DNA from 4 places in the Moraxella sp. CTOTU48841 genome. Region 2 is predicted to be linked to each of the others. Evidence: predicted binding sites of a transcription regulator. Region 2 holds the regulator's gene; each other region holds the start of a gene.
The links. The regulator PhoB, encoded in region 2, activates phosphate uptake and scavenging genes when phosphate is short. The targets are predictions, from matches to a motif close to TGTCATNAANCTGTCATAA.

Region 1 (7,345 bases), on a different contig from region 2:
GCAGTGCGACAAATTTTTGGGTATCGATGAGCAAGCTATCAATTTGGGTTTGTACCCAAGCTTTGTATTCTGCCGTTTCTTTACTCATATCAACTGAGCTCTGCGCTGACGCTGTGACTGCAGAAGCATTGCTCGTTGCAGGCGCTGTTGCGGCACTACTTGCAGCAGGTGCTACATCGGTTTTTTGCTCGGTTTTTTGGCAAGCCGTCAAGAGTAATGCAGATATCGTCAGGGGTAATATTGATAAAGTAAAAGTACGGCGCAACATAAAACATCCTTAAAAGTAAATACGAATAAATAATAAAAAAAATAATGACAATTGGCGAATTATAGGGTAAATGAGAATCGTTATCAATATTTATTTTGCTCTGATTGAGCTTGGAAGTTTACGCAAAAAAATACCCCGCAGCAGCGAGGTATTGTGATGAGCTAAATGACGTGCAGATAGCCAATAACGAAAAAATAGCTTAGCCGAATTTACCCGTGATGTATTCTTCAGTTTCTTTACGGTCTGGGTTGGTGAACATTTTGTCGGTATCCCCCATTTCCATCATTTCGCCTAAGTACATAAACGCGGTATAGTCAGACACACGTGCCGCTTGCTGCATGTTGTGGGTGACGATGGCGATGGTGTAATCATTTTTTAGGTCTGAAATCAAATCTTCAATTGAGCCTGTTGAGATAGGGTCAAGTGCCGAGGTGGGTTCGTCTAGTAGCAATACTTCAGGACGGGTTGCCACACCGCGGGCGATACACAGACGCTGCTGCTGACCACCCGACAATGACAGACCCGATGCTTTAAGTTTATCTTTGACTTCATTCCATAGTGCCGATTTTTTGAGCGCCCATTCAACGCGCTCGTCTAGCTCAGCGCGGCTTAAGCTCTCGTACAGACGCACACCGAATGCCACGTTGTCATAGATTGACATCGGAAATGGCGTTGGTTTTTGGAATACCATACCCACGCGAGCACGCAGCAAGTTGACGTCCACCGATTTATCCAAGATGTTTTGTCCATCTAGGTTGATTTCGCCCGTGGCACTCATGCCTGGGTAGAGGTCATACATGCGGTTAAAGGTACGCAGTAACGTTGATTTACCACAGCCTGAGGGCCCGATAAACGCGGTGACTTTTTTGTCAGCGATATCGATGTTGATATTTTTAAGGGCTAAAAATTTACCGTAATAAAAATCTAAATTACGAATTTGCATTTTTGCGGTCATGATGAATACCTTAATAAAATTTGTTTGATACTAGCAAATAGCTTTAATCTTCTATTGATCATCAATGTGATGATTGCTCTTTACCACTTAGCGCACGTGCCAAAATATTCAATGTTAATACCGCTAAGGTGATGAGTAACGCACCTGCCCAAGCCAATTGGTTTGAAATAGGGTATGGTTGGCTGGCGTATTGATAAATCACGTTTGGTAAGTTGGCAATGGGTTGACCCATATCGGTACTAAAGAATTGGTTATTGAGCGCGGTAAATAGTAAGGGTGCAGTCTCACCCGAGATACGCGCAAATGCCAGTAAGATACCTGTTAATACCCCAGTTTTGGCAGCACGTAAAGTAACGGATGTTACCAGTTTCCATTTTGGCGTACCCAACGCATAAGCGGCTTCACGCAATGTATTGGGAATTAAACGGAGCATATTTTCGGTGGTACGTACCACCACAGGAATAACCAATAGCGCTAAAGCCATTGCACCTGCCCAACCTGAGAAGTTACGACCTTGTACCATCAAAGCAAAAATAAATAAACCAATCACAATCGATGGTGCTGATAGCAAAATGTCGTTCATAAAACGGGTAACTTTACCAAGCCAGCTGTTTTCGGCAAATTCAGCCAGATAAATACCTGCCATGACACCAATCGGTGTGCCGACTACAAGCCCCAATCCTGTCACCATGATTGAGCCGATAATCGCATTGCGAAGACCACCAATTTCGTTTGGCGATGGCGTGTCTTGAGTAAAAATGGGCATGGTCAATAACGCATGCGAGCCTGATAAAAACAATTTGAATAAAATTAAGCCTAAGAAGGTCAAGCCAAATACAATGGACAAACCGGCAAATACCAGTCCTAAAGCATTGCTTAGACGGCGGCGTTTGTAAATGGCATTGTTACGATTCATGTTGGTAGTAGTCATAGTATTCCCCAGCGTCCTTATTTAGTACCCGCATTTTTATCCATACGACTGAGCATCAATTTTGAAATCACCAGTACAATAAAGGTAATGATAAATAGTAAGAAACCTAAATGTAGTAGCGATGATTGGTGCAAGCCTTCAGACTCTGCAAATTCATTTGCCAATGCCGAAGTGATTGACACCCCTGACTGGAACAAACTTGGACTGACGTTATAAGCGTTACCAATAACAAAGGTGACTGCCATCGTTTCGCCCAATGCGCGACCCAATCCCAAAATGATACCGCCCATCACCCCGGCTTTGGTATAAGGCAACACCACGTATCGCATCACTTCCCAAGTGGTTGAGCCCAAACCATAAGCAGATTCTTTAAGCATCTTTGGGGTAATTGAGAAAACATCACGCATGACTGATGCAATAAACGGGATAATCATGACAGCCAAAATCAAACTTGCAGTGAACAGACCAATACCCATCGGTGCACCTTGGAATAAACGACCCACATAAGGCACATCACCCAAATGGTCAATCAGCCAGGGCTGGATATGTTCTGAAAACCAAGGCGCAAATACGAAAAATCCCCACATACCATAAATAATTGAAGGGATACCCGCTAACAACTCAATGGCAATCCCTAAAGGACGTTTTAAAAAATTGGGGCAAAGCTCTGTCAAAAACATGGCAATACCAAAACTTACCGGAACCGCAATCAAAATAGCAATGATAGAAGTCACCAACGTACCATAGATTGGTGCGAGTGCGCCGTATACATCCATCCCTGTATCCCAGTCTTTACTGGTATAAAAGTTAATGCCAAACGCCTTCATACTTGGCAATGCGCCAAGAAATAGTGAGATTAAGATACCACCTAACAACAACAGCACGATAAACGCAAAAAGACGAGTCGCGTTGACAAACAACCAGTCTAATTGTTTTTGCTTTGCGAGTTTTGCGTGTAAATCCGACATAAGAACCCAGCCATCAAAAAATAGTTTTAGTTTACTAATTCTAGAAATTTGAAAAAAAAACGTAGAGCATTAACTTGTTTATTGCTCTACGTATAGTTTGACATTCATAACCCTTTTAACTGTTAATCATCATTAGACTATTTTGCAGCTGAAGCAGTTGCTGTGGCAGCATCTGAGGTAAACAGTGGTTTACCATCAGCACCTACAACTTTTTTCCACTCTTCACGGAAGATAGCTTTGCTTTCTGCTGAGAATGGTACAAAGTCCAATGATTTTGCTAGCTCATCACCACTTGAATACGCCCAGTCAAAGAATTTAAGGGTATTTTTGACGTTTTCTGGGTTGGTGGGTTTAGTATGGACTAGGATGAAGGTTGCCGCAGAGATTGGCCAGGCATTTGGGTCTGCTTGGTTAGTCAATACGATGTTAAAGCCTGGTGTACCTTTCCAATCTGCATTACCCGCAGCGGCAAAGCTTTCAGCCGATGGTTGTACAAAGTTACCTGCTGCATTTTTCAACTGAGTGTAAGCCATTTTGTTTTGTTTTGCGTAAGCGTACTCAACATAACCGATTGAGTTTTTGGCACGAGCGACGTTACTTGCCACGCCTTCGTTACCTTTACCACCTGCACCTGTCGCAGCGGTTGGCCATTTAATTGATTTGTCTACACCTGGACCTGCTTTCCATTCTGGTGATACAGCCGCTAAGTAGCTTGCAAAGTTAAAGGTTGTACCTGAACCATCTGAACGGAAAATCGTCGTGATTGGCGCATCTGGTAGTGTGACGCCTGCGTTTAATGCAGTAATCGCTGGGTCATTCCATTTAGTGATTTTACCCAAGTAGATATTGGCAAGGGTGGCACCGTCTAATTTTAATTGACCTGGTGCAACACCATCGATGTTAACAACTGGTACAACCCCACCGATAACGGTTGGGAACTGGATTAAACCGCTTTTATCCAACTCTTCTTTGCTTAAAGGCGCATCCGACGCACCAAAGTCAACGGTATTGGCTTGGATTTGTTTGATACCACCTGATGAACCGATTGATTGGTAATTTACTTGACCGCCAGTGGCGTTTTTGAACTCACCTGCCCATTTAGCATAGATAGGTTGTGGGAAAGAGGCACCTGCACCTGTGATAGTAAATACGGCGTTTTTATCGCTACCTGCCGCGCCTGTAGTCGCAGTGCTTGACGTCGCTGAGGCACCCGCTGCTTGATTGTCTGCTTGCTTGTTGCCACAAGCGGTTAATGCTAACGTTGATGCTACAACAACACTTAATAATGAATAACGCATGGATAGCTCCTAAAAACATTTTTTGAGTTTACAATGAAAATGCTTGAATAAAATAAATGTCACGAACCGTACGATTTAACCTTTTTTGGCTATTTTCACTATGATAGCTCAAAGCTGACCGACTTAATTGTAATGATAATAACCACAATTCGGTTTGTATAAAAATTGTGTATATGATTACAAAGAAATGTGACAGTATCATGACAGTTTAATGGCTGACGGATGGCACACGCTGCTATAGGTGAGACGCGATAAGGGGATTTAAGATTTAACTCGCTTATCGATTCGCAAAGCCTTGAGCAGCTTTACAACCTTTAGCGGTGAATGAGAAGTGAAAAGGTGAAAAAGTTAACAAGTTGAAAAGTTATCAATAATTTAACAATTTAAGACAATAAAAACCAATGGCAGTCGCAACCAAGGTTAAAAGCACATGGACGCCAATCAAGGCTAAACCTTGCCATACCTTGCCGCTATTCAACAAAGTAAACACTTCGGCACTAAACGTACTAAACGTTGTCAGTCCTCCCAAAAACCCGGTGGTGATAAACAGTCGTAAGTTTGGGTGCATCTTTTGGGTAAGTATCAAGGCAAATCCCATCAACAGCCCGCCTAGTACATTGGCAAATAGTGTGCCATAGGGCAACCAAGGATGTACGCTGTTGAGTCTGCCTAACCACCAGCGCAGCATTGCCCCAAATGCCGCCCCCAATCCTATCCATAGCCATGCCATCTTCAAGTCCTTGTAGATGGTTATGGGTTAGCTGGATTGACAGCAGGCAGCGTTGTCATGTCCCAACGTGGCAAGCAGCTAACCGCTAGCTCATCCTGTTGACCTGCGTTCAAGCGCTGCCAACCGGCGAAGGCAATCATGGCGCCATTGTCAGTACACAAGGCAGGCGGTGCATAATGCACGGTGGCATTGATTTTGGCTAATGCCTCAGCTAACGATTCTCGTAGTTGTTGATTTGCACTCACCCCGCCTGCGATTACCAGACGTTTCATACCCGTTTGCTGCAAGGCTTTGACGCATTTTTTTACCAACGTATCGACCATCGCATATTGAAAACTTGCCGCAATATCGGCACGCGTTTGGGCATGCTCAGGATTATGGCTATCGGTTGGATGGTCTTTAATCAAATTATGCACGGCGGTTTTCATACCACTAAAAGAAAAATCCAATCCTTTACCCAACATCGGGCGCGGTAATTCATAGGCTAACGGATTGCCTGTTTGCGCCAAGCGTGCAATATTAGGCCCACCAGGATAAGGTAACTCTAGCATTTTAGCGGCTTTATCAAAGCACTCGCCTGCAGCATCGTCAATCGACTCACCTAATATTTCATATTGCCCGATGCCTTTGACGGCCACCAACATGGTATGTCCACCCGACACCAGCAACGCGACAAACGGAAAATCGGGCGGATTAGCGCCTAATAGCGGCGCAAGCAAGTGTCCTTCCATGTGATGTACGCCAATCGCAGGAATATTAAGCGCCATCGCCAAACTGCGGCCAAATAATGCCCCTGTCATCAACGCGCCCACCAGTCCAGGACCTTTGGTAAAGGCAATTGCATCGATATCGGTTTTTTTGAGTTGGCAGTCATCCAGCAGTTGCTGCAACAAGGGCACTAATTTACGGATATGATCGCGGCTTGCAAGTTCAGGGACTACCCCGCCATACGTCGCATGTAGCGCGATTTGACTGTATAGCACTTGCCCGACCAAACCTTGATTGGGTTGGTGACGTTGGTCACTATCAAAAATGGCTAATCCCGTTTCATCGCAGGATGTTTCCAGTCCTAGCACACGCATGGTATTTCCTTAAACGATAAATAAACGTCAACATACCGATGGCAACTTAGTTATTTTTTGCCATCATTGATAATTTTGACAGGAATGGTTAACCCTTTGGCAAAGGGCTCGGCAAAGACGTAAGTGTATTGACTCGGAGCAATTTGCTGGGTGGTATGGATGACAAACGCGCTGTTTTTACCGGCTGTGAGTTCATGTGACACATAGGCAGTACCCAGCTGGTCGAGCACTTTAGATAAGACTTCATTGACTGCCATACCCACCGTTAAGTTGTAGCGGGAGGTTTCATTATCTACATGATACATTTCGGCATACGCTTTGACAGGCTCGCTATCGAGCGCAAACGGGTATTTAAAGCTAGCCTTATCGACTGGCTTAACGCCCGAATCCACCAATGCCCAGTTGATTTGTTTGGGCACACCGTTTTGGGCGGTTTGGGGGGATACGGTACTGGCGACAGCTACACTGGCAACGTGATGCGGACTTTGAACGCTAGCCACCGTGGCACTTGCTGTGCCGTTTTGCTCTGGCTTGTTATCACTGGCAGGTTGACAAGCCGAGAGTAACACCCCACCCATCAGCAAAATTGATATTATAACTAGTTGTTTCACTGACACGCCTCCAATATATCCAAACTTTTTGTCTATCTTAGCCTAACTTAATCTAGCTTAGGCAGTGACGCCCCCATTACTGACGGGCTGATAAGAAAGATGACGATTGATGCGTTTTTCAGCCAATCGAAACATCCCAATCAATAGCCAAGACAATAACAAATACATGATACCTGAGACAAAGAACAGCTCAAAAACGGTATAAGTTTTTGACATAATCGTCGTTGCCACACCGGTGATATCCATCAAAGTGATAGTGGATGCCAGCGCACTGCCTTTGAGCATAAAAATCACTTCATTGCCATAAGCCGGCAGCATGATGCCAAAGGCACGAGGAAAAATAATTCGGCGCAATTTTTGGCTATACGACATGCCAATGGCGTCGGCAGCTTCATTCTCGCCCTTGGGTATTGACTTGATAGCACCGCGGATGATTTCTGCGGTATAAGCTGCCGTATTGAGGGTAAAAGCGATGATAGCGCACCAAAATGGGCTCGCTAAC
Region 2 (7,345 bases):
AAACCTGCCGCATTCATGCCAAAAATCCAGCTAAAATGCTGCGGCGTCACCCCATACCCTTCCATAATTAGCTCAGGTGCGGCGCTGATATACACAAACATCGAACCCATCAGCAGCCCTGCGCCAATCGCAGGATAATTAAACTGGGTATCTTTGAGCAAATCCCAGTATTGGCTGAGCACGTCATTCATCGGACGGTTGTTGCGAAACGCATCGGTCAAGGTTTCATGCAGAAACAGCCGGGTCAGCACGATATTTAAAATACCAAACCCCGCCAAAAACCAAAAAATCACCCGCCAACTGGCGACTTTTAACAGCAACGACCCCAAGCTTGGTGCCAAAATCGGCGCAATCCCCATCACTAGGACCATTAGCGAAAATGCCTTTGCCATTTGCTTGGGATGCAAGCGGTCACGAATCATTGCCCGCGACACCACTGTTCCCACACACGCGCCCAACGCCTGTAGCGTTCGTGAGACAAACAACACGTATTCATTGGTGGTGGTGGCACACATCACCGAAGCAATCACATACAGTACCATGCCCACATACAAGGGCTTAATACGCCCAATCCGATCTGAAATCGGACCATAAAACAACTGCCCAACCACCAATCCTACAAAATAAGCAGGTACCGAATTAGACATAAAAGCCGTTGCCACGCCAAAATCTTGTGCCATATTGGGTAAGGCCGGCAAATACATATCAATCGACAGCGGGCCGATGGCAATAATCAACCCCAAAATCATAATCCAAACGGTTGGATAGTCTAAGTCGTGCGATGGCTGAGGTTGCGGTGTTTGCGGTAGGTTCATAGTGATCAATTTAAATAAAAAAGCAGGCAAAAATCATAAGTCGGCTATTATAAACAAATTTTCCTAAAATATTTTTCGTTATCGTTTAGTTTATGTGAGCAATCAACCGTGCAGATTGGCTAAAACACCCCATAAAAAAGGCAGCCTATGCTACCTTTTTTAGCGAATACCTTGACAGCTTACTGCAAAAAAGTACCCAAACGTTGACCCATTGTCACCGGCACTGAATTATAAAGACCTGCGCCCCAAGCCATGCCCGCTGATTTTGGTAATACCACAATCGCCGTTGAGCCCAAATAAAACCGCCCAAGTTCATCGCCTTTTTTCAATGTCATGTGATGGGTTTGACGCTGCACGCGATCACTACGTTTGATTTTTCCTGTGGCCACTGTTTCAATCCCTGCCACAATCATCGCCCCGACTAGCACAACGCAAGCTTTACCAAATTCGGTATCAAACACACACACGCAGCGCTCGTTACGGGCGAACAAATCGGTAATGTTTTCAGCGGTCTCGTTATTGACCGAGAATAGCTGTCCTGGCACATAGATGGTCTCTACCAAGGTACCGTCAAACGGCATATGCACGCGGTGATAATTAGTCGGTGCCAAATATACGGTGACAAAACTTCCCTCTTGCATGGCTTTGCCAAGTTCATAATCCGCGAGCAATTGCCCAACTTCATACGATTTGCCTTTAGCTTGCAGGATTTGGTCTTTATCGATTTGCCCCAATTGCGATATCATGCCATCTGCAGGACAGATCAGCGCATCTGGGTCATCATCAATCTTGCGCGCGCCATCTTTGAGCTCACGGGTAAAAAAATCATTAAAACTGTCATACTGAGAAAAACTACCGCGCGCATATTCCTCTAGCTTGATGCCATACACCGAAGCAAAGGTACGAATAAAGGTTTTTTTCACCATCGGATGACGGCTTTGGGCAAGGCGACCTGCGATTTCACTGATTTTTTGTTGTGGGACAAGCGATTGTAACGTCGTAAACAAGGTCATAAGTTACTCGAGATTGGCATTTTAAAGTTGGCTTATTATAATCAAAATCCCCCTTAGAATCACGGTATATTAAACATTGGGCTACGAGTTAAGCGACAAGCTAGCTGTTAAGTTAAGACGCTTACGCTCAAACTGACGGATAGGAAAAATCATGAAAGCAGTACTACAACGGGTGAAATTTGCCAAAGTAGAAGTTGGCGAAGCGCCTCACCCACAACAAATCGTCGGCGAGATTGCACACGGCGTACTTGTTTACCTTGGCCTTGGGCATGATGATACGCTTGCGATGGGGCAAAAAATGATTGATAAAATCCTAACCTATCGCGTATTTGAAAATGAACTAGGCAAAATGGATAAAAATGTGCAAGAGGTTAATGGCGGTTTACTGTTAGTGTCGCAGTTTACCCTCCTTGCCAATACCCAATCGGGTAGACGTCCTGATTTTAAGCCCGCGATGGCGCCCGACACTGCCAAAGCTTTGTTTGCCCAGATAGTAGCGTATGCCAAGACGCAATATGGGGCTGTGCAAACAGGCGAATTTGGCGCAGATATGCAAGTCAGCAGTTGCAATGATGGTCCGATAAATTTTATTTTTGAACTGTGATGCGACCTGTGTTAAATATCAAAAACTGAGTCAAACACCGAATTTTTTACAACACCACAAATAAAAGCCATAAAAGCTTATCGTTGTCATTTTTTTGTCATATTCTGAAGTTGTAATATGGGCATTGTAATATTGTTGTCATAAAATTATTTTGACAAACAGTTGCCTATTTTTATCGCTTGAGAAATTTATGAAAAATGAAACTATTTTGGTAGTGGAAGATGAGCCTGCCATTCGAGAAATGATCGTGACCACACTAGAGATGGCAGGATTTGATTGTTTGCAAGCCTCAGAAGTCTCTCAAGCCCATCATTTGGTAGTCGATCATCGTCCCAACCTCATCTTGTTAGATTGGATGCTACCCAATGGGCTATCAGGCATTGATTTATGCCGCCGCCTGAAAAAAGATGAAATGCTCTCTGAAATTCCTATCATCATGCTCACTGCCAAAGGCGAAGAGGATAACAAAGTTCAAGGACTTGACGCTGGGGCAGATGACTATATCACCAAGCCGTTTTCCACCCGTGAATTGGTTTCCCGTATCAAAGCGGTATTGCGCCGTAGTAGCGCATTGTCAGGCGAAAAACCCATTGATGTGGGCGGCTTGTCGCTAGACCCTGCCAGTCAGCGCGTGAGTGCCAATAACAAAGCGGTGGATATCGGACCGACAGAGTATCGGCTACTTGCTTTTTTTATGAGTCATCCCGAGCGGGCTTATACCCGTACCCAGCTACTCGATCAAGTTTGGGGTGGCAATGTGTATGTCGAAGATCGTACCATTGACGTGCATATCCGCCGCCTGCGTAAAGTGCTTGAGCCATTTGGGTTTGCGGACTATATCCAAACTGTACGTGGCACAGGCTATCGTTTTTCTAATAAAATCGATTAACAATAGCCTAATTAATCGTATTGAAATTTTTGCCAACTTATCCCAACTTCGCTATAGTAAACTTTCTCAATGGATGCTAGAAAAATTAATATGTGGGCGAGCATTTCACCTGTCGTAACAGCTGGGGTTGCCGGGCTGCTGATTGGCGGGCTATTAGGGTTTTGGGGTTGGGGACTGGCGATAGGGCTTTGCCTGTATCAGCTATATTTTTTATGGTCGATACAACGGTTCAAAGCGTGGTATAACAAAAACCCCGATGAGCCGCCGCCTGCATTTGAGCCCAATCTTAATGTTATCGCCAGTAATATCTACCAAGTCAATCGCCAAGAGAAATTGGCGCATCAGCAAACCGTTTCGCTAGTGCAAAAAGTGCGCGACTCGCTGAGCGCATTGCAAGACTCGATTATTCTGATTGACAAAAACGACTGTATCGAATGGTGGAACAACTCTGCCGAGCGGCTTTTTCATTTTAAAGCGCCCGACCAAGGTCGCAATGTGTTGACCATTATTCGCAACCCGCTTTTTCATCAATATTATCACCACATTGAAGACTATCCCGATGGTGTGCGTATCCATAGCCCGTCTAATATCGAGCGCTATGTGCAGTGCAAGATTACCAAATTTGGGCAAGAAAAATTACTGCTGATTTATGATGTCACCCGTTTTCAGCATTTAGAACAGATGCGAAAAGACTTTGTGGCAAATGTTTCGCATGAACTGCGCACGCCGCTTACCGTCATCATGGGGTATGTGGAGACTTTGAGTGAACAGCCTGAGTTAGATCCGCGTATTGCTCGCGCGTTTACTCAGATGATGCAGCAAAGTCAGCGCATGAATAACATTATCAATGACTTACTGTTATTATCTCGACTAGAGAACGATGAAAAACCTGCTGAGCCCAAAGACATTGATATTCCCAAAATGCTGATGCAATTGTTTGACGATGCGCAGATGTATAACAAGTCATACGACCATATGATTCATTTGCACATCGACAGCACGTTACATATTTTGGGTTATGAAGATTATCTGCGAAGTGCGCTCAGTAACCTGATTACCAATGCCATGAAATACACCCCAAAAGGTGGTGAGATTAGTATTAGCTGGCATGAGTGTGACGCGGGGGTATGTTTTAGCGTGACCGACAATGGCATTGGTATCGAGCAGCGCCATATTCAGCGCTTAACCGAGCGTTTTTATCGCGTGGACACGGGTCGAAGCCGTGAGACAGGGGGTACCGGTTTGGGGCTAGCAATTGTCAAGCATGTCTTGTATCAGCACCATGCCACCTTGGATATCACATCCACAGTTGGCAAAGGCTCGACCTTTACTGTGACCTTTCCAAAATCTGCCAGTATTCCAACCCAATCCCTTAATCCTGCAAGCCCACAAAGTTAAAATTTACTTGTGGCTGACGTCCTTGCATGATATCAGCCATCGCTTTTGCTGAGCCGTTCGAGTGCGTCCAGCCCAAAGTGCCATGTCCGGTGTTGAGATATAAATTATCAATACGTCCTTGGCGATTGACCGCGCGACCGATAATCGGCACATTTGACGGTGTCATTGGTCGCAGCCCTGTCCAATAATTTGGCTGGGTCAAATCTACCGCATCCCCAAACACTTCTCTCACCCGCCGCGTAATCGCTTGGCAACGAACGGGATTTAGCTCAAGGTTAAAACCGTTAAATTCAGCCGTTCCTGCTACTCGCAAGCGATCGCCTAAGCGCGAGTACACCAGCTTAAACTCATCATCAATCAAGCTCACATAAGGTGTCTCATCGGGTCGCAACACGGGGTACGTGGCTGAATAGCCTTTGGCAGGATAGATGGGTAAATTGATACCCAATGCTTTGACTAAGGCAGGACTATAACTCCCTAACGCCAGTACATAAGCATCCGCGGACAGTATCTGTGACTGCGCTGGCAAAGCGGCATTATCTTTGCTGTCAACGGACATTACTTCCACACCGTCAATGTGTTGATTATGATAAATAAGTCGTTTAATGGCAGTATTAAATAAAAATGTTACCCCTTGCTGTTGACAAAGTGCGGCCAAGCGATGGGTGAATTTTTGGGCATCCCCTGATTCATCAAGTGCCGTATAAGTCGCCCCAACCAATTCTTTGCCAATACCAGTTAACGCAGGCTCTAATTCTATCGCTTTATCCACACTAATCACTTGCCGATCACAACCCAATTGCTGCATCCGCTTAGTGGGTGCTATCGCTGCTTGAAACTCAGCATGATCGGTATAAAAATGCATAATACCGCGTTTCAGACAGTCATAATCAATGCCTGTTTGCACCCTAACCTCCCCCAGTACTTGCCGAGAGTATAATCCTAAATTGACCATCTGCACCAAATTAGCATCGGCACTTTTCGCATTGCACTGCTGCAAAAACTGCCAACCCCACCGCCACAGCGCCCTATCAGGGGCTGTATCTTGTCCCGCGTTGCCCGACAAACCCAACAACCGACGCCAGCGAAACAACAATGGCGCATCTTCTCGAAATAACCATTTTAGCGCTTTATAGGGTGTATCAGGGTTTGCCCAAGGCGTAGCATGTGACACAGATATTTGCCCACCATTGGCAAACGATGTTGACAATGCAGCGCTACTTTCACGCTCGATTACCGTTACCTCAAACCCTGCTTGTCGAAGCTGCCAAGCAGTGGTGACACCCGCCACCCCTGCACCAAGCACGATTACCTGCTTTGTCATAACTTGCCTTACTGTCGTTAACTGATAAATATGTATAGATAAAAAAGGTGGATTGATTAGCAATCAATAAAAAGCCCCCAGTTATCATGGAGGCTTTTTTTCATTTATAAATAACATGGGCTGAAATTTTAATCTATCAGCGTGAGTACAAACCGTTATTTACTTAATTTACTGCTGATTTCACGTAGCAATAGTACTTCTTCTGAAGGTTCTGGTGCAGCCGCTTCTTGCGCTTCGCTTTGACGGCGTAGGCGGTTCATAGCTTTCACCAACATAAAGATGATAAATGCCAAAATAATAAAGTTGATTAAGATGGTGACAAAATTACCATAAGCGAACACAGGCACACCCGCTTTTTTAAGTGCATCATACGTCATGGCGGTGCCTGCAGGTACATCACCTAACACCACAAACATATTGGTAAAGTCGATTCTGCCGCCCATAATCGCAGAGATAATCGGCATAATAATATCTTCTACCAACGACGTGGTGATTTTACCAAATGCGCCGCCGATGATGACACCCACTGCCAAATCCATCACATTGCCTTTGAGGGCAAACTCTTTAAATTCTGACATCATACTCATATAACTTCTCCTACTTTCAAAATAATTGCTACAATCGTTGACTAAAAAGCCCTTATCATCATAAGGAATTGTGTAAAATTTTAAACCTTTGCTTTGCAAGCGTGTAGATTAAATTAAAAAAGCTTGTAACAGGTACAAGCTTTTTGTAAATAAATGTTAGGCTTTTTCAAAATTTTTATAGCTTAGCTCTGCTATTATTTACGACCGTTACGTTTACGCTCATTTTCAGTCAAGTATTTTTTGCGTAGACGAATTGATTTTGGTGTCACTTCAACCAACTCATCATCTTCAATAAATTCAAGCGCTTGTTCAAGGGTAAAAATGATTGGCGGCGTTAAAATAATCGCATCATCGGTACCACTGGCGCGCACGTTCGTCAACTGTTTTGCTTTGGTTGGATTGACTACCATGTCATCGCTACGTGAGTTTTGACCGACAATCATACCTTCATAGACTTCAGTTTGTGGTGATACAAACATACGACCACGTTCTTGAAGGTTAAATAGTGCATAGCCCAATACAGTACCATTCACCATAGAAATCAACACCCCATTTTGGCGTTTTGCCACATCGCCTGTTTTCACAGGACCATAATGTGAGAAACTTGAGGTCATGATACCGGTACCTGAGGTAATGGTTAAGAACTCAGAGCGAAAACCGATTAAACCACGTGACGGTACTACCGCTTCAATACGGATACGACCTTTGCCGTCAA
Region 3 (7,345 bases), on a different contig from region 2:
TCTAAATTTAAATGCCCTAAAAATCGTCGTCGACTGTGCCAATGGCGCAGGATACAGCGTCGCGCCCCGTGTATTACGTGAGTTAGGTGCAACCGTAATTGCCATTGGCGATAAACCCGATGGCATTAATATCAATGACAATGTCGGCTCTACGCATCCGGCAAACTTGCAACAAGCAGTGCTTGACCACGATGCCCAAGTGGGTATTGCTTTAGATGGCGATGGCGACCGTATCATCATGGTCAATGAAAAAGGCGAGTTGGTTGATGGTGACGGCATTTTATATATTTTAGCCACCCAAGCAGAGCAACAAGTCGATGGCGTGGTAGGTACCTTGATGACCAACATGGGTTTGCAATTGGCGTTTGACAAAGCCGGTATTGCTTTTGAGCGCGCCAAAGTAGGCGACCGCTATGTCATGCAAGGACTTGAGAAAAATGGCTGGGTACTGGGCGGTGAATCATCGGGTCATATTTTAACGCTAGATAAAGCCAGTACGGGCGATGCGATTGTGGCAGGTCTGCAAGTGCTTGCGGTGATGGCGCAGAGCAAACAATCATTATCAGAGCTGATGAAGGGTTATACCCAGCTACCACAAAAATTGGTCAATGTCAGATTGGCGCAAAAACAAGATCCCTATACCTTCCCAGAATTGGCAAATGCGTTTAAAGATGCCGAAGAAAAATTGACAGGACGGGGTCGTTTACTGATTCGTCAATCAGGTACAGAGCCATTGATTCGGGTGATGGTCGAAAGCGATGATGAGATTGAGTGCGATATGCTAGCCAATGAACTTGCTGAAAAAGTACGCCAAGTGATGGCGTAAAGTTGACATTTTATAAGGATAAAACATGAGTATTGATTTTACCAGTCAACGATTATCGTATGAGCAAGGCGAGCTTATCGAATCACACTTGCCAGAGCAGCCGTTTGGTTTGCTACAAACTTGGGTGCAACAAGCGATTGATGCCAAGCAAGGGGAAGCGTATGCGTTTTCACTGGCGACTTGTGGACGTGATGGGCAGCCAAGTGTGCGCACTTTACTGATGCGTGAAATTATCCAATTGGATAACACGGGCATTGGCCTCGTGTTTTATACCAATTACGACAGCGCCAAAGGCTGTGATTTGGCGACCAACCCCAATGCTGAAGCATTATTTTTTTGGCCAAGTCTAGAAAGACAAATCCGTCTTACCGGCGCTGTGCAAAAAGTTAGCCGTGAACAATCCGCTCAGTATTTTCATAGCCGTCCCCGTGATAGCCAATTAGCTGCTTGGGTCAGCGAGCCACAAAGCAGTGTGGTTGCCAGCCGCGAGGTAATGGAAGACAAATTTGCCCAATTAACTGCGCAGTATGAGGACAATCCAATCCCTTTGCCAGAATTTTGGGGAGGCTATCTGCTGACGGTAGAAAAAATCGAATTTTGGCAGGGTAGAGCCAATCGTATGCACGACCGCATTGTCTATTCGCTAGATAGCGACCAATGGGTGATGGAACGCTTATTACCTTAAACTGCAAGCCATAAAAAAACACGGTTTAGAATACCGTGTTTTTTTATTTGATAAAACTTAGTTTTGTAGGGAACGTAGTAAACGCACAAATTCAATGTACATCCACACCAGTGTTGATAAGATACCAACGCTTAGTACCCATTCATAGCTTTCATCCACCCCTGCAGCATAGGCTCGCTCAACGCTATCAAAATCTAATAACAAGCTCAGTGATGCAATCACAATCACCAGCAAGCTAAAACCAATACCCACCACGCCACCACTGAACAAATACGGCAGTGAGCTACCAAATAGGCTAAACCCGATTTGTACCAGATACACCAGCATGATAGCAATCACAGCCGACATCATCACAGAACGAAATTTTTGGGTGACTTTAATCACGCCACTGCGATAAAGCGCCAGCATCACTGCAGCGGTTACAAAAGTTGCGACCAACGCCGTCGGAGCAACTGTGGGAAACTTAATACTCGCAAACAGGGAAATCGCGCCAATCACGATGCCCTCTAAAATTGCATAAGGAATTGCCAGTGTTTTAGCTATGTGGGGTTTTGAGATAATTACCATACTCAATACAAAAGCCACCAAGATACTGGCTAAAGCCGCTACACTAACAAAACCTGAAGTGACGCCACTAGCTAGGCAATAGCCAAAAAATCCAACACCCGATAACGTCGTCAGACCTAGCAGAAAAGAGGTTTTTCGAATGACCCCTTTGACCGTCATCGGTGTCGTACTAACCGCAAGTTCAGCACGAGATATAATCGGATTTGCCATAAAAATTTGCTCCCAAGAGTTAAAAAATTTCAAAAGTTAGCTATATGTTAATCACCTTAAATTAGCAAATAGCAATGAGTTTGTATACATTAACTGCACAACGAAGGTTAGCAATTTTGTAATATAAAATACTGATTGGGCATAACGTGAGCCAGTAAGCTGTGATAAAATAGCTTAATCTTTATCAGTTAATTTTCTGCTATGACGTCCACACTTATTCCCAATCCTGCCTTTGGGCGTATCGGCATTATGGGTCGTGCCAACAAGCCAAGTGTCATTCAAAGTATCTACCAAATTTGTGACTTTTTTCATGAGCAAGGGTTGCCTTTATTAATTGACCATCAGACGGCACGGTTGCCGGCATTGAGTTTTGCACGTCTAGGCGACATTGCTACGATTGAGCGCAGTTTGCTCGGCGGTGCTTGTGATTTGGTCATTGTGGTCGGTGGTGATGGTTCGCTGTTACATGCGGCGCAAGTACTGGTCAAACACAAAGTGCCAGTGGTGGGGGTGAACCGCGGACGTCTAGGGTTTTTAACTGACATCTATCCTGATGATTTAAACGTAAAATTGACCAGTATTTTACAAGGTCATTATCAGCTTGAAGATCGATTCTTGTTAAAGATGGAAATCCGTCAAGGTGCACATGTGATTTATGAAGATATGGCGCTAAATGACATTGTGCTGCACGCAGGTAAATCAGTGCATATGCTAGATTTTCATTTAAAAATTGATGGGCTTAATGTCTATCGTCAGCACAGTGATGGTCTGATTGCCTCCACACCGACGGGCTCGACCGCTTATGCGCTATCAGGTGGCGGGCCGATTATTCATCCTAGTATGGATGCCATTTGTCTGGTGCCCATGCATCCACATACCTTATCAAGCCGCCCGATTGTGGTCAGCGGCAATAGCGAAATCAAAATCCGCATCCATAAAGATAACCGCACCCAGCCGATGGTGAGTGCGGATGGGAAACCGTCGGTGCCGCTCAACCAAAACCAGCGCTTAGTGATTCACAAGCATCCTAACAAACTCACGTTATTACACCCACCTGGGGTGGATTTTTTTGAAGCTTGCCGTACCAAACTCGGTTGGAATAGCTACGCTGAAGAATTTAGTATGGATAATTAAATAAAAAAGCCACCTGAATCATTCGGTGGCTTTTTTATGAAGAAATACCTTAATTAATCAGCCCACTTGCCGAGCGTTTTGAGATAAATCCATCTGGGATTTGGTTGTGGTCGGCTTGCCAGCGCTGAAATGCCAATTTGGTATTGGTGCCTACGACGCCATCTGACCCTTTGGTATCATAACCCATTGCCGTCAAGCGCTGTTGCAGTTGGCGGACTTCATAAGTAGCAAGTGGCTGCTCATAGCGTGGCCAAGATTGCTGTAAGCCTGGCTGCCCGATAATGGCTTTGGCAAGTAAGCTCACCCCCATGGCATAATTCGAGGAGTTATTATAGACCTTAATCGCATCAAAATTTTTGGTTAATAAAATCGCAGGACCCTCTTTACCCGCAGGGAGCCACAATTCTGCCATCGCATCCATGGGCGCATTTGGGGTGATAAATTGAATGCCTAAATTTTGCCAATCTGCCATGGTTTTTTTGGTACTGACCTGGCGATAATCAAAACCATTTGGTAATCGTACTTCATAGTACGAGCCCATACCACGCTGCCAGCCGGCATTTTTGAGATAGCTTGCGGTAGAGGCTAACGCATCAGCGGTATGCCAAGGGTTACGATGACCATCACCATTGCCATCTACTGCTTCATCTAACCAAGTTTTGGGAATAAATTGGGTATGTCCCATGCCACCTGCCCAAGAGCCGCGCAGTTGCGACCAATCAATATCACCACGCTCAAGCAGCGACAACAGCGCTAGTAGCTGGTCCTCTGCAAAACTGCGGCGACGACCATCATATGCCAAGGTCGCCAAACTATTGACCAGTGATGAGTTGCCTGTGCCTTGACCGTAAGAAGATTCCATGCCCCAAATGGCAGTCACAATAGAGGCCGGCACACCATACTGATTTTCAATGCGATCAAGTAGCGCGCTTTGACTGGCAAAATTGCGCTGACCCCCACTGACTCGACCACTCGATGCGGCACCATCGATATATTCCCAAGGCATTTTGGCAAATTCAGGCTGTCCTTTATCCAGTGACACCACTTGCTCGCTATAGTTGGCACTAGATAGCAAGCGTTCAACATCAGCACGGGGGTAGCCTTTTTGCACAGCGCGTTCAATAAAATCCGATTTCCACTGATAAAAGCTGCTGTATTGATTGGTTGGAACAGTCACAGGTGGCACGGGCGTGACTTTAGGAGGTACTGTAATGACCACAGGGGCAGTCGGCAAGGTACCTGGTAATTTTTGGGGTTGGGTTTGAATAGGTGCTGATGAACAAGCTGCCAACAATGCCGCTAAGCTGACAGGCAATGCCAGTTTTTGACTAGCAAAACGCTGCGACAAACAGAGCGATAAAGCGACGATAGACGACGAATATTTAACATACATAGAGCAATAACCTCAATTAATACAAGCCAAATGCGTACAAACATAACAACTGTGGTAAAAAAATTGAATATAGCACAAAAATAGGAAGTTTTAATTGTTAAGGAATAATTGATATAAAAATACTACAAAAATTGCGGTAAAAGTATTTGCCAAATTTTGGCAGTTTTGCCAGCGTTTTTTGGAAAATAGGATTGATAATTGGTCAAAAAAGTTTATGATAATCGATTTATACTAGCTAATTTTGAGGAATAACTATGCTAAAAGTCAATCAATATTTTGATGGGAATGTGGCATCAATCGGTTTTCAAACAGCCACCTTACCTGCGACCGTGGGCGTGATGAAAGTAGGCGAATACGAATTTGGCACAAGTCAATTTGAAACCATGACCGTCATTAGCGGGGCTATCTCAGCACTATTGCCAAACCAAACTGACTGGCAAACTTTTAAAGCCAATGAAACCTTTACCGTCGATGCCAACCAAAAATTCAAAGTCAAAATTGACGAAGAAACAGCCTATCTTTGTACTTACCAAGATAAATAATCAAGATAAATCAGTAATAAAAAAGCGATATCAAATCCATGATATCGCTTTTTTTAGGCGAAAAATTTATTGAATATCGCCAAATTTTCCTGCATTAAAATCTAAGATAGCTTGACGGATTTCGGCTTGGCTATTCATTACAAAGGGTCCGTAACCCACCACCGGCTCATTAATCGGCTCACCACTCATCAGCAAGATTTTCGCTCCCGCTTTGCCCGCCGTTAAGCGTACAAAATCCTCGCCCGTTTCGCCACTTTCAGTCTCAAAAGTGATTAATTGATTGGCGTGTGCTTGCTGGTCGTGATCAGCGTTGATGATAACATCGCCTTGCATCGACAATAACAACAAATTGTGGGTGCGAGAAATCGCGACTTCTATGGAGCGATTGGGTTCAATACTGATATCCCACAAGTTAATAGGGGTAAAAGTCGTGCCAATGCCGCGTGCCTTATTGTCACCCTGCTGGGGGGCTTGGGTATTGATAGTAGGGGTAAACTCCCCAGCAATTACCTTAACTTGTCCTGCATGCAGTCCTTCATCATCATGTAGACTGATCACAGGCATGTCATCATTGGCAAGATGTTGGTATTTGGCAGGCGTGGCTTTATCTTTGGCAGGTAGATTGACCCAAAGCTGTACCATACTAAAATCACCGCCTGCTTGGCTAAATTCAGGGGAGTGAAATTCCTCATGAATCACGCCATTGCCCGCCGTCATCCATTGCACGTCACCTGTCTTAATAGTACCGCCACCGCCACTAGAATCACGGTGGGACACTTCACCTGCATAGGCGATAGTTACCGTTTCAAACCCTTTGTGCGGATGTTGTCCGACACCGCGCGGCGCTTGAGCATTGGGTTCAAAATACTGTGTTGCTGTATAATCGAGCATTAAAAAAGGGTCGGTGCGTTTATCACCCACCATGTGATTGAACATCGGGTTGACATGAAAACCATCACCTACCCAATGAGGGCGTGGGGCTGCATGAATTTTGTCGACTTGTCGATAGGTTTTATTGATATTTTGCTTGCTATTTTGTATGGCCATGATTTTTCTCCTTATTGATAGCTATAATATAGGGGCAAAAAGGCTATTTTCAAGTATAAATTACATTATATTGGTTATTGTAAACATTAACTAATATAAAAGATAAAAAAGGCAAGGTCAATTGCTAACCTTGCCTTTATAAATTATTTACTTATTTTAATCATCAAGTTCTGACCAGCGCGCCATTTTTTCAAGTAGCAAATCATCAATCTCGTTGAGACGTTCACTGGCTCGGGTAGCGGCTGTCATATCACTCACAAACCAGCTGCCATCGGCTAATTTGTCTTGAATTTCAGCTTGCTCTTGCTCGAGTAGGGCGATTTCATCAGGGAGACTATCTAATTCACGCTGTTCTTTGTAGCTCAGTTTTTTCTTCACCGTATCAGTTTTTGGTGCATCAGCGTTAATGGCTTCTTTGGGCTTTGCTGTTGTCTTTTCTGATTTGTCTGCTTTGGGTTTAATCGCTTGTTCACGGGATTTTTGCGTCAAATAGTCTTGATAGCCACCGACATATTCTTTGACAATGCCATTGCCATCACTATCTTCATCAAAAACCCAAGTTGATGTTACGACATTGTCCATAAAGGTACGGTCATGGCTGATTAGTAATATGGTGCCATTAAAGCTATCGACGGCTTCTTCTAACAGCTCTAGGGTTGCCATATCTAAGTCGTTGGTCGGCTCATCAAGTACCAAGATATTTGCGGGTTTTAGTAGCTGTTTGGCTAGCAAAACGCGGTTACGCTCACCGCCTGACAATGCTTTGACCGGTGTTCTGGCGCGTTCTGGGGCAAATAAGAAATCTTGCAAATAGCCGATGATATGTTTCTTTTTACCCGCCACTTCTACAAAATCAGAACCTTCCGCGACGTTTTGTACCACAGTTGCTTCTAGATCAAGTTGGTCACGTAATTGGTCAAGAAAGGCGATTTGTAGATTGG
Region 4 (7,345 bases), on a different contig from region 2:
CAAATCACGCGCTTCTTCTTCAAAGCGGTCATCGGTAGGGTCACGGTGGGCAGGGGTTTTGTGAGTAACGTTGGTAAGTTGGTTCATAGCGAGTCCATGTTATGTTATGAAGTTATGGTTTGCTGGACTCGGGCGAAGATAGGTGAGTGTGACTGTTTCTAGTAAAAGGCTGATTCTAGAAAAATATTGGTCTAACTAACCTAATAGACGACTTCCCTACGACGGTATTAACCGTGTCAGGTTCGACGGGTATGTCTCAGCCGCTGGTATGTCACCCAACTGCACCCCGAGTCAATATCTCCATATTAACAAAAACTCACAGGTTTACCTAATAGATTTTTAGCCATTTTGTGCCGATGATTTACTGCACTAAATTACTGATTTTTTTGACAACTATCGGTATGATAGAGGTTCCTTGGTTGTTGAAAATGTTGTAATTATTGATATGGAATGCATCTGTTTGTGGAATCGTAAAGCGCCTGGCGCCCGATGGCGGTTAAGGGCGATGGCAGTGTCATTGATAGGGTCGATGTCCCTCAGCCCAGCCGTGATGGCAAAGGATTTGTGGGAATTGTATAGTGCAGCCCAGCGCACCAATGGCAATTGGGCAGGGCAGCAATATGACTATTTGGCAACGCAAAAAAATGTGCAGCTAGCGTTTGGCGATATGCTGCCGCAAGTGGGACTACAAGGCAGTGTCAAACATAACCAGTTTTATCCCAAAGACGATAACATCCCTGACACGGGCAATACTGCAAGCCAAGTAGGTATCGGACTGCGCCAAGCCTTGTTTCGTGCTGATAAATGGGCAAACTATGAAAAAGCCGTGCTCGCCAGTCAAGCCAATGACATCCAGCTATTACAGCAGCACCAACAACTAATCGAGCAAATCAGCAAAGCCTATCTCAATGTATTGCGCGCTGAAGCGATGACAGATAGCCTTAATGCCGAGTTCACCGCACTCAAAGCACAAAATGATATGATGCAAGCGAGACTCGCCCAAGGGGTAGCGGCGCGGGTAGATACCGAAGAAAGCCGTGCAAGGCTTGAAAGCGTCAGCGCCTCTATTGCCAACAATGACGTGGCAATCGTGAATGCTAAACAGCAGTTATCACTGCTCACCGGTCAACCAATCAATCAGCTAGATGCTATCAAATTACCGCCTGATTTAAATCTCGTGGCTAGTCAAAGTATCGAAAACTGGATGCAGCAGTCACAAAATAATAATCTCGATATTCAGTTAGCACAAACCCAAGTGGCGATTGCCAACAAACAAGTCGATTATCTCAAAGCCAATGCCTATCCCCGTGTCGATTTGGTAGGCAATGTGGGATGGCAAGATTATACCCATAATAACCAAAGCGCTATTGATGGCACCAATTATAACTTTGGGGTGGAAGTGGATTTTCCGTTTTATACCGGTGGGCGGACGCGGGCAGGCGTTGAGCAAGGCACTCTGCAAGCGCAAGCGGCAAAAAGTCGCCTCGCCTATGTGTACCAAGCCGCCATGACTCAGACTAGCCAAGCGTATTTAAATTTGGTCGCACAGCGTGCCACAATTAAAGCCCAGCAAACTGCGGTGGAAGCCAATCGCCGCGTCGCCCAAGCATCAAAAACAGGCTATGATTTGGGGGTGCGCTCGATGGTAGATACGCTACTGGCAGAGCGCCAATATCACGCTGCCAAACGCGATTTGATTAATGCGTATTTTGATTATCTAAATGCCTACATTGATCTACAAAAAGCTGTGGGCAATCTGACCGATGAGACGGTCAAAGTGCTAGATAATCAGCTGATTTGATGCTTTTTTGGGCAAAATTTTAAGCTGAAAAACCCCGCCTATCGGCAGGGTTAATTTGCGTAGTAAGCTGACGCAAATGACTATTTAACTTTCGTCCATTCTTTACGAACCGCAGCTTTAGTACCGGCAGGTAGCGGAACGTAGTCGAGTGCAGTTGCTTGTGCATTGCCGTTAGTAAATGCCCAGTCAAAGAATTTAAGCGCTTCTTTGGCTTTTGCACCGCCCGTACGGGGTACGAGGATGAAAGTCGCTGCAGAGATTGGCCAAGCGTTGGCTGCTGGCATGTTAGTGATAGTCACTGCAAAACCAGGATATTGTGCCCAGTTAATGTTTGATGCTGCTGCAAACGTTGAATCGTCTGGTAGTACAAATTTACCGGCGCGGTTTTGAAGTTGGGTATAAGCTAAACGGTTTTGTTTTGCGTAAGCATACTCAACATAACCGATGGAGTTTGCAACACGTTGTACGTTGCTTGATACGCCTTCGTTACCTTTACCACCCACGCTCGCTGCAGCATTAGGCCATTTAACAGTTTTGTCCGCGCCTACTTTTGATTTCCAATCGCTTGATACTTGGCTTAGGTAGTTAGTAAATACGAAAGTGGTACCTGAACCGTCTGAGCGGTTAACGGTGGTAATCTTAGCGGCAGGTAGGGCAACACCTGGATTTAATGCTTTGATACGTGCATCGTTCCAAGTAGTGATTTTGCCCATATAGATGTCAGCAAGGACGGGGCCTGATAGTTTTAATTGACCTGGTTTGACGCCAGCGATGTTTACCACAGGTACGATACCGCCAATGACTGCGGGGAATTGGATTAAGCCGCTGGCATTTAGCTCTGCTGGGCTCATTGGCGCATCAGTGGCACCAAAATCAACCGTTTTTGCTTGGATTTGTTTGATACCGCCTGAAGAACCGATACCTTGGTAGTTTACTTGGTTACCCGTTGCTTTTTGGTAGTCGCTCGCCCATTTTGAGTAAACAGGTTGTGGGAAAGTTGCACCAGCACCTGTGATGTTAACAGCATTGGCTTGTGCGCCTACAGCAGCTAACGCCACACTGACGATTAAATGTGATAATTTCATAATGTTTCCTTGATGGACAAATGAGGTGATTGTCAGGGAAGATGGTAAATTAGCTTAGGATGTCGCCAACTAATGTGTCGCGTTTTAAATCACCCAAAGCTTGAAAAATTGTTACCATGTTAATGTAACAAAATGTCAAATCTGTTACGGTTATGTTAAAGTTTGATGACATTAAAAATTTTGTTTGGTATTGACTAGACCTACATGATGGCGTATCGGCGGACATGGGGCGTACTTTTCATCATTTTGTCGTAATTTTTAGTTATAGTTAGCTTTTCTTTAACGGCTTTTTTAATAACAATTTTGCTCAGTCCATGAGTCACAATCCATGAGTTAGGAAGGGAAACATGAATTTAATTGGTGAACATTTATCAAAAAGTTATGACCAAGATTTACAAAACTTGGTGAATTTGTTTTTAAAAATGGGTGGCATGGCAGAAGCCAATCTCACCAAAGCGATTGAATCACTGATAAAAAGTGATGTAGAGCTCGCCGAAGATGTCATTGATGGTGACAAAGAAATCAACTTTACTGAGCAGCAGCTTGATGATTCGGTGGTCAAAGTATTGGCACGTCGTCAACCTGCCGCAACCGACTTACGCCTAATCATGGCAGTGAGTAAATGCGGCGCTGACATTGAGCGTATTGGTGATGAAGCCAAAAAAATCGCCAAGATGGCGCGCCGTGCGACCCGAGAAGGTCAATCACCGATTGGGTATCATGAAGCGCATCAAATGGGTAATTTTGTGCAGATGATGCTAAAAAATGCGCTAGAAGCTTTTGCCAAGTTTGATGCAACAGGTGCTTACCGAGTAATAGAGCAAGATAGTGAAATCGATGCGATGTACAAATCTGCGTCACGCGCGATGATGACCTACATCATGGAAGATGGTCGCTATGTAGCAAAAGTCATTGATATTTTATGGGTGCTACGTTCGATAGAGCGTATTGGTGCGCATGCGCGTAATATCGCTGAGCAATTGATTTTTTGTATCACTGGTGAAGATGTGCGTTATCAAAAACTGGGTGCCAACAAAGACAGTGCATTTAACCCCGCAGCTAGCCATGAAATCGCCGATGCCTCACTAGATTATCAACCAAGCAATGGCGAAAACTAACATTTGCTAGTAACACCTGCTGTTAGAGGCAGTGGGCTATCCGTGTTAGGTTATTTTAATGGACGGTTGCATGGTATTTTTAGGTGATTCTGCTACACTGTAGCCTATCAACTTTGGTGACAAATGATAGGAAACACCATGTCTAGCGAATCACTTAACACCCCAACCCCCACATCTGCTTTGGAAAATATCACCCAAAAATCGTTACTTATTTTTGACTTGGACGGTACGTTGATTGATAGCGTGCCAGATTTGGCGGACGCCGTCAATGCGATGCTAACCACGCTTGGCAAAGCCAACTTTAGCGAAAATGTCATCCGCAACTGGGTCGGCAATGGTGGCAAAGTACTGGTGCAACGTGCCTTATCAGGCTCACAAACCATTGACCCCAATCTCACTGAAAACGATACCAATCAGGCGCTTGCTCTATTCTTTGACTACTACCATCAAAACACCTGTGTCAGAACCCAGCTCTACGCAGGGGTGAGCGAAGGGTTGCGTCAGCTTAAAGAGCAAGGCTATACCCTCGCTATTGCCACCAATAAACCCATTGATTTTGTTCCTGCGATTGTCGAAAAATTGGGTTGGCAAGCCCTTTTTGCTTATATTTTGGGTGGCGATAGCTTGCCTGCCAAAAAACCTGACCCGATGCCGCTACTGCACGTCTGTGACAAACTGGGCTTTAGCATCGCTCAAAGCTATATGATTGGTGACTCCAAAAACGATATTTTGGCAGGGCAAAATGCGGGCATGGATACCTTAGGGTTATCGTATGGCTATAACTATGGGCGGGATATTCGTGACTATCATCCAACCCAAACCTTTGATGACTTTGCCACGCTGACTGAGTTTTTGAGTCATGCACGAGTTTAACTATCATCTTAACTTTGACACGCTGAATTTTCGTGAGCATCCAGCGTTGTATCGGGTGGGGCGCGGTGAGCAGGGCGTATTACTGGTAGAGCCGTATAAATCCGAGATTTTGCCGCATTGGCGATTTGCTACGCCAGAACTTGCGCGTGAGAGCAGTGATACCATCTATGCGATGTTTTTGGACTATCTTGCCCAAGGGGATTTTATCGGTGCTGATATGGCGCGTAAATTTATCCAAATGGGTTATACGCGCTCGCGTCGTTATGCCAATCACAAAGGGGGCAAAAAATATGATGGCGCTGTCCCTGACGCTAAAAAAGGACAAAGTGGCGCGCATGGACGTGAGCAATTGCCGCAGCAATCACAGCAGCTTGAATCCGCGCAAATCAAAGCCCAATCCGCGCAAATTTTTAAGCAAAAATGGGATGAATGCCGCGCCAATGCGGACTACAAAGCGCTAAAAAAACAGTTTGAAGCCAAATACGTCAACGACACCCAATACGATAACCTGCCGCCCACGTTTTTTCGCGAGCATCCGTTTTTATAGGCTAGTTGTATGGTGAGTTAGCACGGAAATTAGGCATTCGTTAATTGACTACGATAACTTAATGCCTCGGTTAAATGCGGTATCTGAATATTGTCACTACCTGCCAAGTCCGCAATCGTGCGGGCGACGCGAAGGACGCGATGATAGCCGCGAGCGGACAGATTCAGCCGACTTTGTGCCATTGCCAAAATACGACTTTCTGCATCGCCAAGCGGCGCAAATTGGTCAAGTTCACTGGGGGAGAGTTCATTATTGGCTTTGCCCTGTCTGGCTTGCTGACGCTGATAGGCTTGTATCACCCGCTCACGCACTGCCGCAGAAGACTCACCCCTCTGTGCTGACTGCAAATCACTGGCAGGTAGGGCAGGCACGGTAATATGCAAATCAATACGGTCCAACAAAGGTCCTGATAGCTTTTCTTGATAGCGTTTGATTTGCTCGGGTCGGCACTGGCAGCGATCTGATTTATCCCCATAGTAGCCACAGGGGCAGGGATTCATCGCTGCTACCAGCTGAAAATTGGCGGGAAAGCGTACTTGAGAGTTGGCACGGCTGATGACAATTTCTTTGTTCTCGATGGGCTGTCTGAGTACCTCAAGCACCTTGCGATCAAACTCTGGAATCTCATCCAAAAATAACACCCCCCGATTGGCGAGCGTGATTTCACCGGGTTTGGGCGAGGAGCCGCCGCCCACTAGCGCCACCGCTGAGGTCGTATGATGGACTTGGCGAAAAGGGCGTGTGCCGTAGTCATAATCACTGTTGGCAATCGAATAGATACTGGCAACTTCGAGTGCTTCATGGTCGTTGAGCGGTGGCAAAATGGTGGGTAGGCGAGATGCCATCAAGGTTTTGCCTGTCCCAGGTGAGCCACAAAATAGTAGCGAATGCCCGCCTACTGCCGCAATCTCTAGCGCACGTCTAGCTTGGTGTTGTCCTTTGACATCGGCTAAATCTAGCTGATAATTGGCTGATTGGTAAGATGCCTTATGCTCGGCTTGGCTGAGTTGTTGCTCATTCATCAAGTGTTGGCACACAGCTTTGAGGGTATCGGCTTGCAGCACCTTCACGCCATCGACTTTGACCGCTTCATCGGCATTGTCTTTGGGAACAATCAAGGTGCGCTGCTCCGCCTTGAGCGCGCGTGATACTGCCAACGCCCCAGCAATGGCTCGTAAATCGCCATTGAGCGCCAATTCGCCAATAAACTCGTACTGCGCAAGCACGGTTTCATCAATTTGACCACTCGCTGCCAAGATACCTATGGCAATGGGCAAATCAAGCCGTGCGCCATCTTTGGGTAAATCCGCGGGCGCAAGGTTGATAGTTAATCTGCGATTGGGAAATTGAAAACCCGAGTTGATAATGGCAGAGCGCACCCTATCTTTACTCTCGCGTACCGCAGCTTCAGGTAAGCCGACCATGGTGACTGCGGGCAATCCTTGCGATAAATGTACTTCAACCATCACGCTTGGCGCGTTTAAACCCACCACCGAGCGCGTATATACTTGAGCAAACGACATTTTTAAAATCCTTTTCCAACCACTTGGCGGCTACCTTGACACAAGACAGGCCGTTTTTTTATGGCAGCAACTAGACAATTTTTGATAAAAAACGACTAAATCATAGCATAGTTCATCTGCTTTCTCATCATCGGCTATCTATGATGACTATGTTATAATCACAACCAATATTCCGAGAATTTTACGCTACACGCTATACGAGACTATTATGACAGACCAAACTCGCCCTTTATCTGACAGCGAACTGCCCACCTTTGATCGTCCTGTCGAAATCATCGAAAATCCGTATGCCAATGCCAATCGTAGCTACACGACCCAAACCCATTTGTTTAATGAAACTATCATCAATAAATACAACCGCTCAGGTCCCCGTTATACCTCATACCCAACCGCGCTAG

Region 1: the regulator PhoB is predicted to act here: its motif matches at 4,619-4,637, upstream of pstS (phosphate ABC transporter substrate-binding protein PstS).
Region 3: the regulator PhoB is predicted to act here: its motif matches at 2,438-2,456, upstream of RT034_RS00785 (NAD(+) kinase).
Region 4: the regulator PhoB is predicted to act here: its motif matches at 3,039-3,057, upstream of pstS (phosphate ABC transporter substrate-binding protein PstS).

The regions. Positions count from the first base shown of each region.
Region 1 covers NZ_DAMBFQ010000002.1:26,593-33,937, forward strand. The annotation lists gene efeO (iron uptake system protein EfeO) at 1-268, opposite strand, end outside; gene pstB (phosphate ABC transporter ATP-binding protein PstB) at 468-1,223, opposite strand; gene pstA (phosphate ABC transporter permease PstA) at 1,285-2,154, opposite strand; gene pstC (phosphate ABC transporter permease subunit PstC) at 2,172-3,122, opposite strand; gene pstS (phosphate ABC transporter substrate-binding protein PstS) at 3,260-4,420, opposite strand; gene crcB (fluoride efflux transporter CrcB) at 4,788-5,150, opposite strand; gene tsaD (tRNA (adenosine(37)-N6)-threonylcarbamoyltransferase complex transferase subunit TsaD) at 5,171-6,232, opposite strand; gene RT034_RS02855 (hypothetical protein) at 6,283-6,843, opposite strand; gene RT034_RS02860 (ABC transporter permease) at 6,901-7,345, opposite strand, start outside.
Region 2 covers NZ_DAMBFQ010000003.1:157,245-164,589, reverse strand. The annotation lists gene RT034_RS05225 (multidrug effflux MFS transporter) at 1-815, opposite strand, end outside; gene asd (archaetidylserine decarboxylase) at 995-1,828, opposite strand; gene dtd (D-aminoacyl-tRNA deacylase) at 1,980-2,432, shown strand; gene phoB (phosphate regulon transcriptional regulator PhoB) at 2,623-3,321, shown strand; gene phoR (phosphate regulon sensor histidine kinase PhoR) at 3,412-4,719, shown strand; gene RT034_RS05200 (D-amino acid dehydrogenase) at 4,694-6,106, opposite strand; gene mscL (large conductance mechanosensitive channel protein MscL) at 6,199-6,630, opposite strand; gene typA (translational GTPase TypA) at 6,825-7,345, opposite strand, start outside.
Region 3 covers NZ_DAMBFQ010000001.1:190,738-198,082, reverse strand. The annotation lists gene glmM (phosphoglucosamine mutase) at 1-826, shown strand, start outside; gene pdxH (pyridoxamine 5'-phosphate oxidase) at 852-1,511, shown strand; gene RT034_RS00790 (Bax inhibitor-1/YccA family protein) at 1,569-2,288, opposite strand; gene RT034_RS00785 (NAD(+) kinase) at 2,490-3,422, shown strand; gene RT034_RS00780 (lytic murein transglycosylase) at 3,472-4,815, opposite strand; gene ppnP (pyrimidine/purine nucleoside phosphorylase) at 5,070-5,357, shown strand; gene RT034_RS00770 (pirin family protein) at 5,424-6,404, opposite strand; gene abc-f (ribosomal protection-like ABC-F family protein) at 6,561-7,345, opposite strand, start outside.
Region 4 covers NZ_DAMBFQ010000015.1:17,503-24,847, reverse strand. The annotation lists gene thiC (phosphomethylpyrimidine synthase ThiC) at 1-87, opposite strand, end outside; TPP riboswitch at 197-299, opposite strand; gene RT034_RS10420 (TolC family protein) at 530-1,801, shown strand; gene pstS (phosphate ABC transporter substrate-binding protein PstS) at 1,882-2,886, opposite strand; gene phoU (phosphate signaling complex protein PhoU) at 3,234-4,004, shown strand; gene RT034_RS10405 (phosphoglycolate phosphatase) at 4,143-4,877, shown strand; gene RT034_RS10400 (DUF4385 domain-containing protein) at 4,864-5,424, shown strand; gene RT034_RS10395 (YifB family Mg chelatase-like AAA ATPase) at 5,454-6,947, opposite strand; gene hemN (oxygen-independent coproporphyrinogen III oxidase) at 7,156-7,345, shown strand, end outside.